Linked DNA regions of Variovorax paradoxus. The protein of the gene in region 1 binds, or shares a complex with, the protein of each later gene. Links are inferred from orthologs where the notes say so. Each region holds a gene or a part of one and is shown in the gene's direction. Other genes may lie near its edges.

Region 1 (6,633 bases):
TCGCCGACGTGGTGATCCAGGCGCAGTCGAACAACGACGCGGTGCTGATCAAGGTGCGCGACCATGGCGCGGGCGTCGAGCCCGCCCTGCTCTCGCAATTGACCAAGCCGTTCTTCCGCGGCGACGTGGCGCGCACGTCCGCCGCCGGTGCCGGGCTCGGCCTGTCGATCGTCGCGAAGAACATCGAGCGCATGGGCGGCACCTTTGCGCTCACCAGCACCCCCGGACGCGGCCTTGCGGCGCACATCCGCATGCCGCGCGCCATGCCCGATCCAAGGCCGGTGGAAGCGGCCGCCCGGCGCGCCTGAGTCAGCCCTGGCGGTGCAGCAGCACCACCGCGCGGGCTTCCATCGCGCGGCCTTCGCCGACCGGGCCGAGCTTTTCGGCCGTCTTGGCCTTCACGTTAACCTGGTCGGGCGCAAGCCCCAGCACCTCGGCGATGCGCCGGCACATGGCCGGAATGTGCGGCGCCAGCTTGGGCGCCTGCGCGATCACCGTGCTGTCGACATTGCCGACCTCCCAGCCCGCGGCGCGCACGCGGCGCGCCGCCTCGCCGAGCAGCACGGCCGAATCGGCACCGCGAAACTGCGCGTCGGTATCGGGAAAGTGCCGGCCGATGTCGCCCAGGCCGGCCGCGCCGAGCAAGGCATCGGTGATGGCATGCAGCAGCACGTCGGCGTCCGAATGCCCCAGCAGGCCGGTCGTGTGCGGAACCTCCACGCCGCCGAGGATGAGCTTGCGCCCCGCCACCAGCTGGTGAACGTCCCAGCCCTCGCCCACGCGGATATTGAATGCGGCCGTCATGGCATGGCCTTCCTGCGGCCGAGCAGAACCGCTTCGGCCAGTGCGAAGTCCTCGGGGAAAGTCACCTTGAAATTCTGCGCGCTGCCCGGCACCAGCAACGGCGAAAGGCCGATGGCCTCGATGGAGCCGGCCTCGTCGGTCACCGCGTCGCCGGTTCGCTCCAGCGCATCGAGCAGCATGCCGATGCGGAACATCTGCGGCGTCTGGGCCAGCCACTTGTCGGCCCGCGAAAGGGTCTGGGAGACGCGGCTGTCGGCCGAGGACACCTTCAGCGTGTCGGCCAGCCGGTGCGCCAGCAGGCCGCCGACGGCGTCGTGCTCGCAGGCCGCGATCAGCGCCTCGATCTGGCTCGAGGTGACAAGGCAGCGCGCCGCGTCGTGCACCAGCACCCAGTCATGCGCCCCGGCGCCCTTCTGCCGCAGCGCCGCGAGGCCGTTGCGCACCGTGGCCGCGCGCGTGACGCCCCCCACGCGCAACAGAAATTCGTTGTCGACCGGAAAGCGCGGCAGCGCGGTCTGCACCTCGCGGTCGTTCGGCGACACCACCACCGCCAAGCCGGCAAATCGGCCCGCCAGCGAGCGGAAAGCGGCCACCGTATGGGCCACCATGGACGATCCCGCGAGCCGCTGGTATTGCTTGGGCAGAACGCCACCCGCACGGTGGCCGAAACCGGCGCAAGGAATCAGCACGAAAAGTCGGGAAGAAGACATGGGGTGCGGCACGAGCCAACGGCCGGCAAGCGGATAAGGGGCCGCCATTCTAGAATCGACCGCTTCGCACACCCCTCGCCAGCCGGCGCGGGGTGTTGTGCATTTTCATAAGGGTCTGCTCACACTATGCAAGGGGTCGCGAAGCTCGCCACAGCCCGCCCATCAAGGCGCGTGACGCCGTGCGTGCGTCCGCACGCACAAGGAGCGCAACGCCGAGGAGCGGGCTGTGGCGAGCTTCCCTTTGGGTTGCTTCGCAAAGGGGCCGTCTGCGGCGTTGCCCGCACTTGCAAGGCGCGAGCCTTGCTGCGCGCGGGCGCCTTGCAGCCAACCCCTTTGCGAAGCAACGCGACCCCTTGCATAGTGTGAGCAGACCCTAGGCATTCCATGGACCTCCCCCACCTCACGGCGGGCAAGCGATTCACGCTGCCGCGTCCTCCGTTGTCGGCCGATGCCCTGCTGCTGGCGCAGCTGGGCATGCGCGAGAAGGCCGCAGGCCGCGCCACCGCGATGTTCACGGCCGACGCCAACGACGCGCAGCGGCTGATCGACGAAATCGCCTTCTTCGCGCCCGAACTGCGCTGCGCCCTGTTCCCCGACTGGGAAACGCTGCCCTACGACAGCTTCTCCCCGCACCAGGACCTGATCAGCGAGCGGCTCGCCACGCTCTGGCGCATCAGCCAGAAAGAGGCCGACGTGGTGCTGGTGCCCGCCACCACCGCGCTCTATCGGCTGGCGCCGCCGGCCTTCCTGGCCGGCTACACCTTCCACTTCAAGGCCAAGCAGAAGCTCGAGGAATCGAAGCTCAAGGCCCAGCTCACGCTAGCCGGCTACAGCCACGTGACGCAGGTGGTAAGCCCGGGCGAATACGCGGTGCGCGGCGGCCTGATCGACCTGTTTCCCATGGGCTCGCCGGTGCCGTTCCGCGTCGACCTGTTCGACGACGAGATCGACTCCATCCGCACCTTCGATCCCGACACACAGCGCAGCCTCTACCCGGTGCCCGAAGTGCGGCTGCTGCCGGGCCGCGAGTTCCCGATGGACGACGACGCCCGCGCGCGCTTTCGCAGCCGCTGGCGCGAACTGCTCGAGGGCGACCCGACCAAGAGCCGCATCTACAAGGACATGGGCAACGGCGTGGCCACCGCCGGCATCGAGTACTACCTGCCGCTGTTCTTCGACGAAACGGCCACGGTGTTCGACTACCTGGGGGCGGACGCCACCGTGGTGCTGCATGGCGATCTCGAACCCGCGTTCCAGCATTTTTGGCAGGACACCAACGAGCGCTACCGGCTGGTGCAGGGCGACCCCGAACGTCCCGCGCTGCCGCCCGAGGCGCTGTTCCTGAGCGCCGAGCAGTTCTACCAGCGCGCCAAGCCGCACGCCCAACTGGCCATTCGAGGCGACGTCGCCACCGACACGCCCTACGCCGAGTTCGACAGGCTGCCGCCCTTCGCCGTGGTGCGCGGCGCCGAAGATCCGCTGGTCGGCCTCAAGGCCCACATCAAGGCCACGCCGCACCGCGTGCTGCTGATCGCCGAAAGCGAAGGCCGGCGCGAAAGCCTGCTCGACTTCCTGCGCGCCAGCGGCGTGAGCCCGCCGGCCTTCGATTCGCTGGCCGAGTTCGAAGCCTCGCCCGACGAGAAGATCGGCATCGCCACCGCCGCGCTGGCCTCGGGCTTCGCGTGGCGCGAGCAAGGCATCGACCTCGTCACCGAGACCGAGCTGTTCGCAACCGCGCCCACCACGCGCCGCCGCAACAAGAAGCAAGAGCAGGTCAGCGACGTCGAGGCGCTGATCAAGGACCTGTCGGAGCTCAACGTGGGCGATCCGGTGGTCCACACCGCGCACGGCATCGGCCGCTACCGCGGCCTGATCCACATGGACCTGGGCCAGGGCGTCGATGCCGAAGGCAAGCCGCTGCTGCAGGAAATGCTGCACCTGGAGTACGCCGACAAGGCCACGCTCTACGTGCCCGTGTCGCAGCTGCACCAGATCAGCCGCTACACCGGCGTCAGCGCCGACGAGGCTCCGCTGCACAGGCTGGGCTCGGGCCAATGGGAAAAGGCCAAGCGCAAGGCTGCCGAACAGGTGCGCGACTCGGCCGCCGAGCTGCTCAACATCTACGCCCGCCGCGCCGCGCGCGAAGGCCACGCCTTCCGCTATTCGGCGGCCGACTACGAGGTGTTCGCCAACGACTTCGGCTTCCAGGAAACCGCCGACCAGAAGGCCGCGATCCACGCCGTGGTGCAGGACATGATCTCGCCGCAGCCGATGGACCGCCTGGTCTGCGGCGATGTGGGCTTCGGCAAGACCGAAGTCGCCCTGCGCGCCGCCTTCATCGCGATCACCGGCGGCAAGCAGGTGGCGTTCCTCGCGCCCACCACCCTGCTGGCCGAGCAGCACTACCAGACGCTGGTCGACCGCTTCGCCAAGTGGCCGGTCAAGGTGGCCGAAATGAGCCGCTTCCGCTCGACCAAGGAGATCAACACGGCAGCCAAGGGCCTGGCCGAGGGCACGGTCGACATCGTGGTCGGCACGCACAAGCTGCTGTCGCCGTCGATCAAGTTCAAGAACCTGGGCCTGCTGATCATCGACGAGGAGCACCGTTTCGGCGTGCGCCACAAGGAGGCGATGAAGGCGATGCGCGCCGAGGTCGATGTGCTCACGCTCACCGCCACACCGATTCCGCGCACGCTGGGCATGGCGCTCGAAGGCCTGCGCGACCTGAGCGTGATCGCGACCGCGCCGCAGCGCCGCCTGGCCATCAAGACCTTCGTTCGCAACGAAGGCACCGGCGTGATCCGCGAAGCCGTGCTGCGCGAACTCAAGCGCGGCGGGCAGGTGTACTTCCTGCACAACGAGGTCGAGACCATCGAGAACCGCCGCCAGAAGCTCGAAGAGATCTTGCCCGAGGCCCGCATCGCCGTGGCCCACGGCCAGATGCCCGAGCGCGAGCTGGAGCGCGTGATGCGCGACTTCGTGGCGCAGCGCTACAACCTTCTGCTGTGCTCGACCATCATCGAGACCGGCATCGACGTGCCGACCGCCAACACCATCGTGATGAGCCGCGCCGACAAGTTCGGCCTGGCGCAGCTGCACCAGCTGCGCGGGCGCGTCGGCCGCTCGCACCACCAAGCCTATGCCTACCTGATGGTGCCGGACACCGAGGGCCTGACCAAGCAGGCGGCGCAGCGGCTCGACGCCATCCAGCAGATGGAAGAGCTGGGCTCGGGCTTCTACCTCGCGATGCACGACCTCGAAATTCGCGGCACCGGCGAAGTGCTGGGCGAGAACCAGAGCGGCAACATGATGGAGATCGGCTTCCAGCTCTACAACGAGATGCTGAGCGAAGCCGTGCGCGCGCTCAAGGCCGGACAGGAGCCCGACCTGCTGGCGCCGCTGTCGGTCACCACCGAGATCAACCTGCACGCGCCCGCCCTGCTGCCCGACGACTACTGCGGCGACGTGCACCTGCGCCTGTCGTTCTACAAGAAGCTGGCCACGGCGAAGACGCCGGAGCAGATCGACACGCTGCTCGAAGAAATCGTCGACCGTTTCGGCAAGCTGCCGCCGCAGGCGCAGACGCTGATCGACACGCACCGGCTGCGCGTGCTGGCGCGGCCCTATGGCGTGGTCAAGGTCGATGCGGCGCCGGGCATCATCCACATCACCTTCAAGAAAGATCCGCCGGTCGACTCGATGGCGATCATTCACCTGATCCAGAAGAACAAGCACATCAAGCTCGCGGGCAACGAGAAGCTGCGCATCGAGCGCGAGCTGAAAGAGCCCAAGGAGCGTGCGCAGATGGTGCGCGACGTGCTGCGCAGCCTCGGACAACCCATCGTCAAGGAAATCGTTCCCGCATGAGCGCTACAGAAATCTCTCCCGGCCTTGTCATCCAGCGCGTGAAGCCGCCGCTCGTGCTCGCCGATTTCAAGCTGATCGCGTTCGACATGGACTCGACGCTGATCAACATCGAATGCATCGACGAGATCGCCGATGCCGTGGGCAAAAAGGCCGAGGTAGCCGCGATCACCGAAGCCACGATGCGCGGCGAGATCAAGGACTTCAAGGAAAGCCTGCGGCGGCGCGTGGCGCTGCTGAAGGGCGTGCCGGTCGAAGCGCTGCAGCAGGTCTATGACCAGCGGCTGAAGCTCAACCCCGGCGCAACCGAACTGGTGGCCGCCTGCAAGAAGGCAGGGCTCAAGGTGCTGCTGGTGTCGGGCGGCTTCACCTTCTTTGCGAACCGCGTGAAGGACCGCCTGGGCATCGACTTCGCGCGCTCCAACCTGCTCGACGAGGCCGATGGCAAGCTCACCGGCCAGGTGGTGCAGCAAAGCTGGGGCGACATCTGCGACGGCGCCGAGAAGCGCCGCACGCTGCTCGAGGTGGCATCCCTGCTGGGCATTTCGCCGCAGGAAGCCATTGCCGTGGGCGACGGCGCGAACGACCTGCCGATGATGGGCGAAGCCGGTCTTTCGGTGGCCTACCACGCGAAACCGAAAGTCCGCGAACAGGCCATGGTGGCCATCAACGAAGGCGGGCTTGAACGGCTGTTGGAGCTCATGGAGTGAGAACTTCGTTTCAGGGCGCGATCACGCCGACGGGGTACCTTGCTCCGCGAATGTCCCCCGCCCTTCGGGCTCCTCCTTTATTTCGCTGCGCAAGGCACCCCATCGACGTGATCGTTATTCAGAGCGGTGGTTGATCAGCCAGCACAACAGCAGCGCCCATCGTGCACAGGGCACCGGGTGCTCCCCGCAGCGAAATCAAGGAGGGGCGTACCCGGTGGCCTGTGCACACGCCCTGAACAACAGCATCCAAACGAACACACACGCAAGCACCCCCGCAGAAAACAGCTTGATGGAGACCCGAGATGACTGACACAACCGCCCCGCTCTACCGCGCCGACGCGCTCAAGGACTACGCCAGCGCCTTACTGCAGAAGGCCGGGCTCGCCGCCCCGATGGCCGACGGCGTCGCCCGCACCCTGGTCGAAGGCGACCTGCTGGGCCACGACACGCACGGCCTCGCGCTGCTGGCCGGCTATGTGAAGGAGATCGAATCGGGCGGCATGACGCCGGGCGGCACGCCCGAGGTGCTGTCGGACCGCCCCGCC
Region 2 (3,721 bases), 2.2 Mb from region 1 along the record:
CCCTTGCGCAGGTATTGGCCCGCAATTTCGGCCAGGCGGCCGTTGAAGACGATGCGGTGCCACTCGGTGGCTTCGCGCATTTCGCCGCTTTGCTTGTCTTTCCAGCGATCGGTGGTGGCCACGGTAACGTTCGCAACCTGGTCGCCGCTCGGGAAGGTACGCATTTCGGGGTCGCGCCCCAGATTGCCGACGACTATGACTTTATTGACCGATGCCATGTGCACTGCCCCTGATAAGTAGATGAAGGAGGAGGAAGAGAACCCTAGATTGTGCCCGATGCCGGCCGCCCGGGCGCCGCCGCCGGGCACCTCCGAAGCACCGCCTCCGTCAAACCGCTGCAACCCGCCCGCTCGCCATGACATGCCGCTCGGACTATCATGTCCGGTTGCCCTCGGACGATCGCCCCCTTGAATTCCAAAGCCACTGAAGACTTCGCCGCCGACGAGGAAAGCGCACGCGACGCGAAACGCGAACGCGACACCTACCTCGGCGCGGTGCTTGCGCAGCAGCGCATCAGCATCCGCGGTGCGCGCACCCACAACCTGAAGAACGTCGATCTCGACATTCCGCGCAACAAGCTGGTGGTGATCACCGGCCTGTCGGGCTCGGGCAAGTCGAGCCTCGCCTTCGACACGCTGTATGCCGAAGGGCAGCGGCGCTACGTGGAAAGCCTGTCGGCCTATGCGCGGCAGTTCCTGCAGCTCATGGACAAGCCCGACGTGGACGTGATCGAGGGCCTGTCGCCCGCGATCAGCATCGAGCAGAAGGCCACCAGCCACAACCCGCGCTCCACCGTGGGCACGGTGACCGAGATCCACGACTACCTGCGCCTCTTGTACGCGCGCGCCGGCACGCCCTACTGCCCCGATCACCATCTGCCGCTGCAGGCGCAGACGGTGTCGCAGATGGTCGACGCCACGCTCGCGATCGCCGACGAGCCGCGGCTGATGATCCTGGCGCCGGTGGCGCGCGAGAAAAAAGGCGAATTCCTGGAACTCTTCGCCGAAATGCAGGCGGCCGGCTACGTGCGCTTCCGCGTCGACGGGCAAACCTACGAATACAACGACCTGCCCAAGCTCAAGAAGACCGAGAAGCACGACATCGACGTGGTGATCGACCGACTGCGCGCGCGCCCCGACATGCAGCAGCGCCTGGCCGAGAGCTTCGAGGCCGCGCTGCGGCTGGCCGAAGGCCGGGCGATCGCGCTGGAGCTGGGCACAAGGCCGGAAGGCAGCGCCGATGGCGCTGCGGGCGCGCCCGACAAGGAGCACCTGTTCAACGCCAAGTTCGCCTGCCCGATCTGCCACTACTCGCTGTCGGAGCTGGAGCCGCGCCTGTTCTCGTTCAACTCGCCCGTGGGCGCCTGCCCGAGCTGCGACGGCCTCGGCCATCGCGAGGTGTTCGACCCGGCGCGCGTGGTCGCATTCCCCTCGCTCTCGCTCGCAAGCGGCGCCATCAAGGGCTGGGACCGCCGCAACGGCTACTACTTCAGCATGATCGAGAGCGTTGCGAAGCACTACAAGTTCGACGTCGACGCGCCCTTCGAATCATTGCCCGCCTCGGTGCAGCAGGTGCTGCTGCACGGCTCGGCGGCCGAAGAGATCAAGTTCAACTACACCATGGAGTCGGGCAACTTCGCGGGCAAGAAGCTCACGAAGAAGCATCCCTTCGAAGGGATCATTCCGAACATGACGCGGCGCTACCGCGAAACCGATTCGGTGCTGGTGCGCGAAGACCTCGCGCGCTTTCGCAACCTGCAGCCCTGCCCCGACTGCGGCGGCTCGCGGCTGCGGCCCGAGGCGCGCAACGTGTTCCTGGTCGATGAGTCCGCGCGCCCCGCAGACGGCGGCGAGCCGCCGCGCATGGCGATCTTCGAACTCAGCCACCTCACCTTGCGCGATTCGCTCGCCTGGTTCCAGACGCTCAAGCTGCGCGGCGCCAAGGCCGACATCGCCGACAAGGTGGTGCGCGAGATCGGCCTGCGGCTGAAGTTCCTGAACGACGTGGGCCTCAACTACCTGAGCCTGGACCGCAGCGCCGAGACGCTTTCGGGCGGCGAGGCGCAGCGCATCCGGCTGGCCTCGCAGATCGGCTCGGGCCTGACGGGCGTGATGTACGTGCTCGACGAGCCCAGCATCGGCCTGCACCAGCGCGACAACGACCGGCTGATCGGCACGCTCAAGCATCTGCGCGACATCGGCAACAGCGTGATCGTGGTCGAGCACGACGAGGACATGATCCACGCCGCCGACCACGTGATCGACATGGGGCCCGGCGCGGGCATCCACGGCGGGCGCGTGATGGCGCAGGGCACCTATGCCCAGGTGGCGGCCAACCCCGATTCGCTGACCGGCCAGTACCTTTCCGGCACGAAGAAGATCGAAGTGCCCAGGCGCCGCACCGCCTGGCTGCCGGTCGTGCAGAAGCCCGCCTTCAATGAGGGCAAGAAGGCCTCGCGCTTTCCGGCGAGCCCCGCGGCTGAACGGCGCGCCGCGCGCGAAGCGGCGCACCTGGCCTCGCAGACCGACCTGCAGGAAATCCGCGTGGTCGGCGCCACCGGCAACAACCTGCAGAACGTGAGCGTGGCCTTCCCGGTCGGCCTGCTCACCTGCGTGACGGGCGTCTCGGGCTCGGGCAAGTCGACGCTGGTGAACGACACGCTCTACACCGCCGTGGCGCGCACGCTCTACCGCGCGCACGAGGAACCCGCCGCGCATGAATCGGTCGAGGGCATCGAGTATTTCGACAAGGTCATCAACGTCGACCAGAGCCCGATCGGCCGCACGCCGCGCAGCAACCCGGCCACCTACACGGGCCTGTTCACGCCGATCCGCGAGCTGATGGCCGAGACCAACACCGCGCGTGAACGCGGCTACGGCCCGGGCCGCTTCAGTTTCAACGTGGCGGGCGGGCGCTGCGAGGCCTGCCAGGGCGACGGCGTGGTGAAGGTCGAGATGCACTTCCTGCCCGACGTGTACGTGCCCTGCGAGGTGTGCCACGGCCAGCGCTACAACCGCGAGACGCTCGAGGTTCTGTACAAGGGCAGGAACATCGCGCAGATCCTCGATATGACGGTGGAGACCGCGCACGAGTTTTTGAAGGCCGTGCCCACCATCGAGCGCAAGCTGCGCACGCTGCTCGACGTGGGCCTCTCCTATATCAAGCTCGGCCAGTCGGCCACCACGCTCTCGGGCGGCGAGGCGCAGCGCGTGAAGCTCGCGCTGGAGCTCAGCAAGCGCGACACCGGCCGCACGCTCTACATCCTCGACGAGCCGACCACCGGCCTGCACTTCGCCGACATCGAGCTGCTGCTGAAGGTGCTGCACCAGCTGCGCGACGCGGGCAACACCATCGTCGTGATCGAGCACAACCTCGACGTCATCAAGACGGCCGACTGGCTGATCGACATGGGCCCCGAAGGTGGCGCCGGCGGCGGCACGGTGGTGGGCGAAGGCACGCCCGAGGACATCGCGGCGAACGAGGCGAGCCACACGGGGCGCTATCTCAAGCGGCTGCTGTAGCGGCGCCTGCTTCCTGCACGAATGCGCGCGCCGCGCCACAATCGCGGCCCATGCCTTCCTTCACATCGCGCCAGTTCGTCCTGCTCGTTCTCCTGACCCTTGCATGGGGGTTCAACTGGCCGGTGATGAAGCTCGGCGTGGCGGACTATCCGCCGCTGGGCTTCCGCGCGATCTCGATCTGGCTCGGCCTGCCCGTGCTG

The links. The genes of interacting proteins can lie anywhere in the genome.
Region 2: the proteins of mfd (region 1) and uvrA are in contact, whole or in part, in a crystal structure (PDB 4DFC), measured with the Escherichia coli proteins. The link is inferred for Variovorax paradoxus from one-to-one orthologs.

Annotation. Positions count from the first base shown.
Region 1 is NZ_JAUSXL010000002.1:4,515,781-4,522,413, reverse strand. What follows is about bases 1,521-5,581. They hold mfd (transcription-repair coupling factor), read left to right. Parts: upstream 1,521-1,898; coding sequence 1,899-5,381; downstream 5,382-5,581. Other genes in these bases: serB (phosphoserine phosphatase SerB), read left to right, coding at 5,378-5,581. Also shown: QFZ47_RS24905 (sensor histidine kinase family protein), read left to right, coding at 1-308; ispF (2-C-methyl-D-erythritol 2,4-cyclodiphosphate synthase), read right to left, coding at 310-804; ispD (2-C-methyl-D-erythritol 4-phosphate cytidylyltransferase), read right to left, coding at 801-1,514; more of serB, read left to right, coding at 5,582-6,088; QFZ47_RS24880 (Ldh family oxidoreductase), read left to right, coding at 6,391-6,633. UniProt on the Escherichia coli protein: Couples transcription and DNA repair by recognizing RNA polymerase (RNAP) stalled at DNA lesions. Mediates ATP-dependent release of RNAP and its truncated transcript from the DNA, and recruitment of nucleotide excision repair machinery to the damaged site.
Region 2 is NZ_JAUSXL010000002.1:2,315,096-2,318,816, reverse strand. It holds uvrA (excinuclease ABC subunit UvrA), read left to right. Parts: upstream 1-377; coding sequence 378-3,521; downstream 3,522-3,721. Other genes in the region: QFZ47_RS14635 (DMT family transporter), read left to right, coding at 3,572-3,721; ssb (single-stranded DNA-binding protein), read right to left, coding at 1-218. UniProt on the Escherichia coli protein: The UvrABC repair system catalyzes the recognition and processing of DNA lesions. UvrA is an ATPase and a DNA-binding protein. A damage recognition complex composed of 2 UvrA and 2 UvrB subunits scans DNA for abnormalities.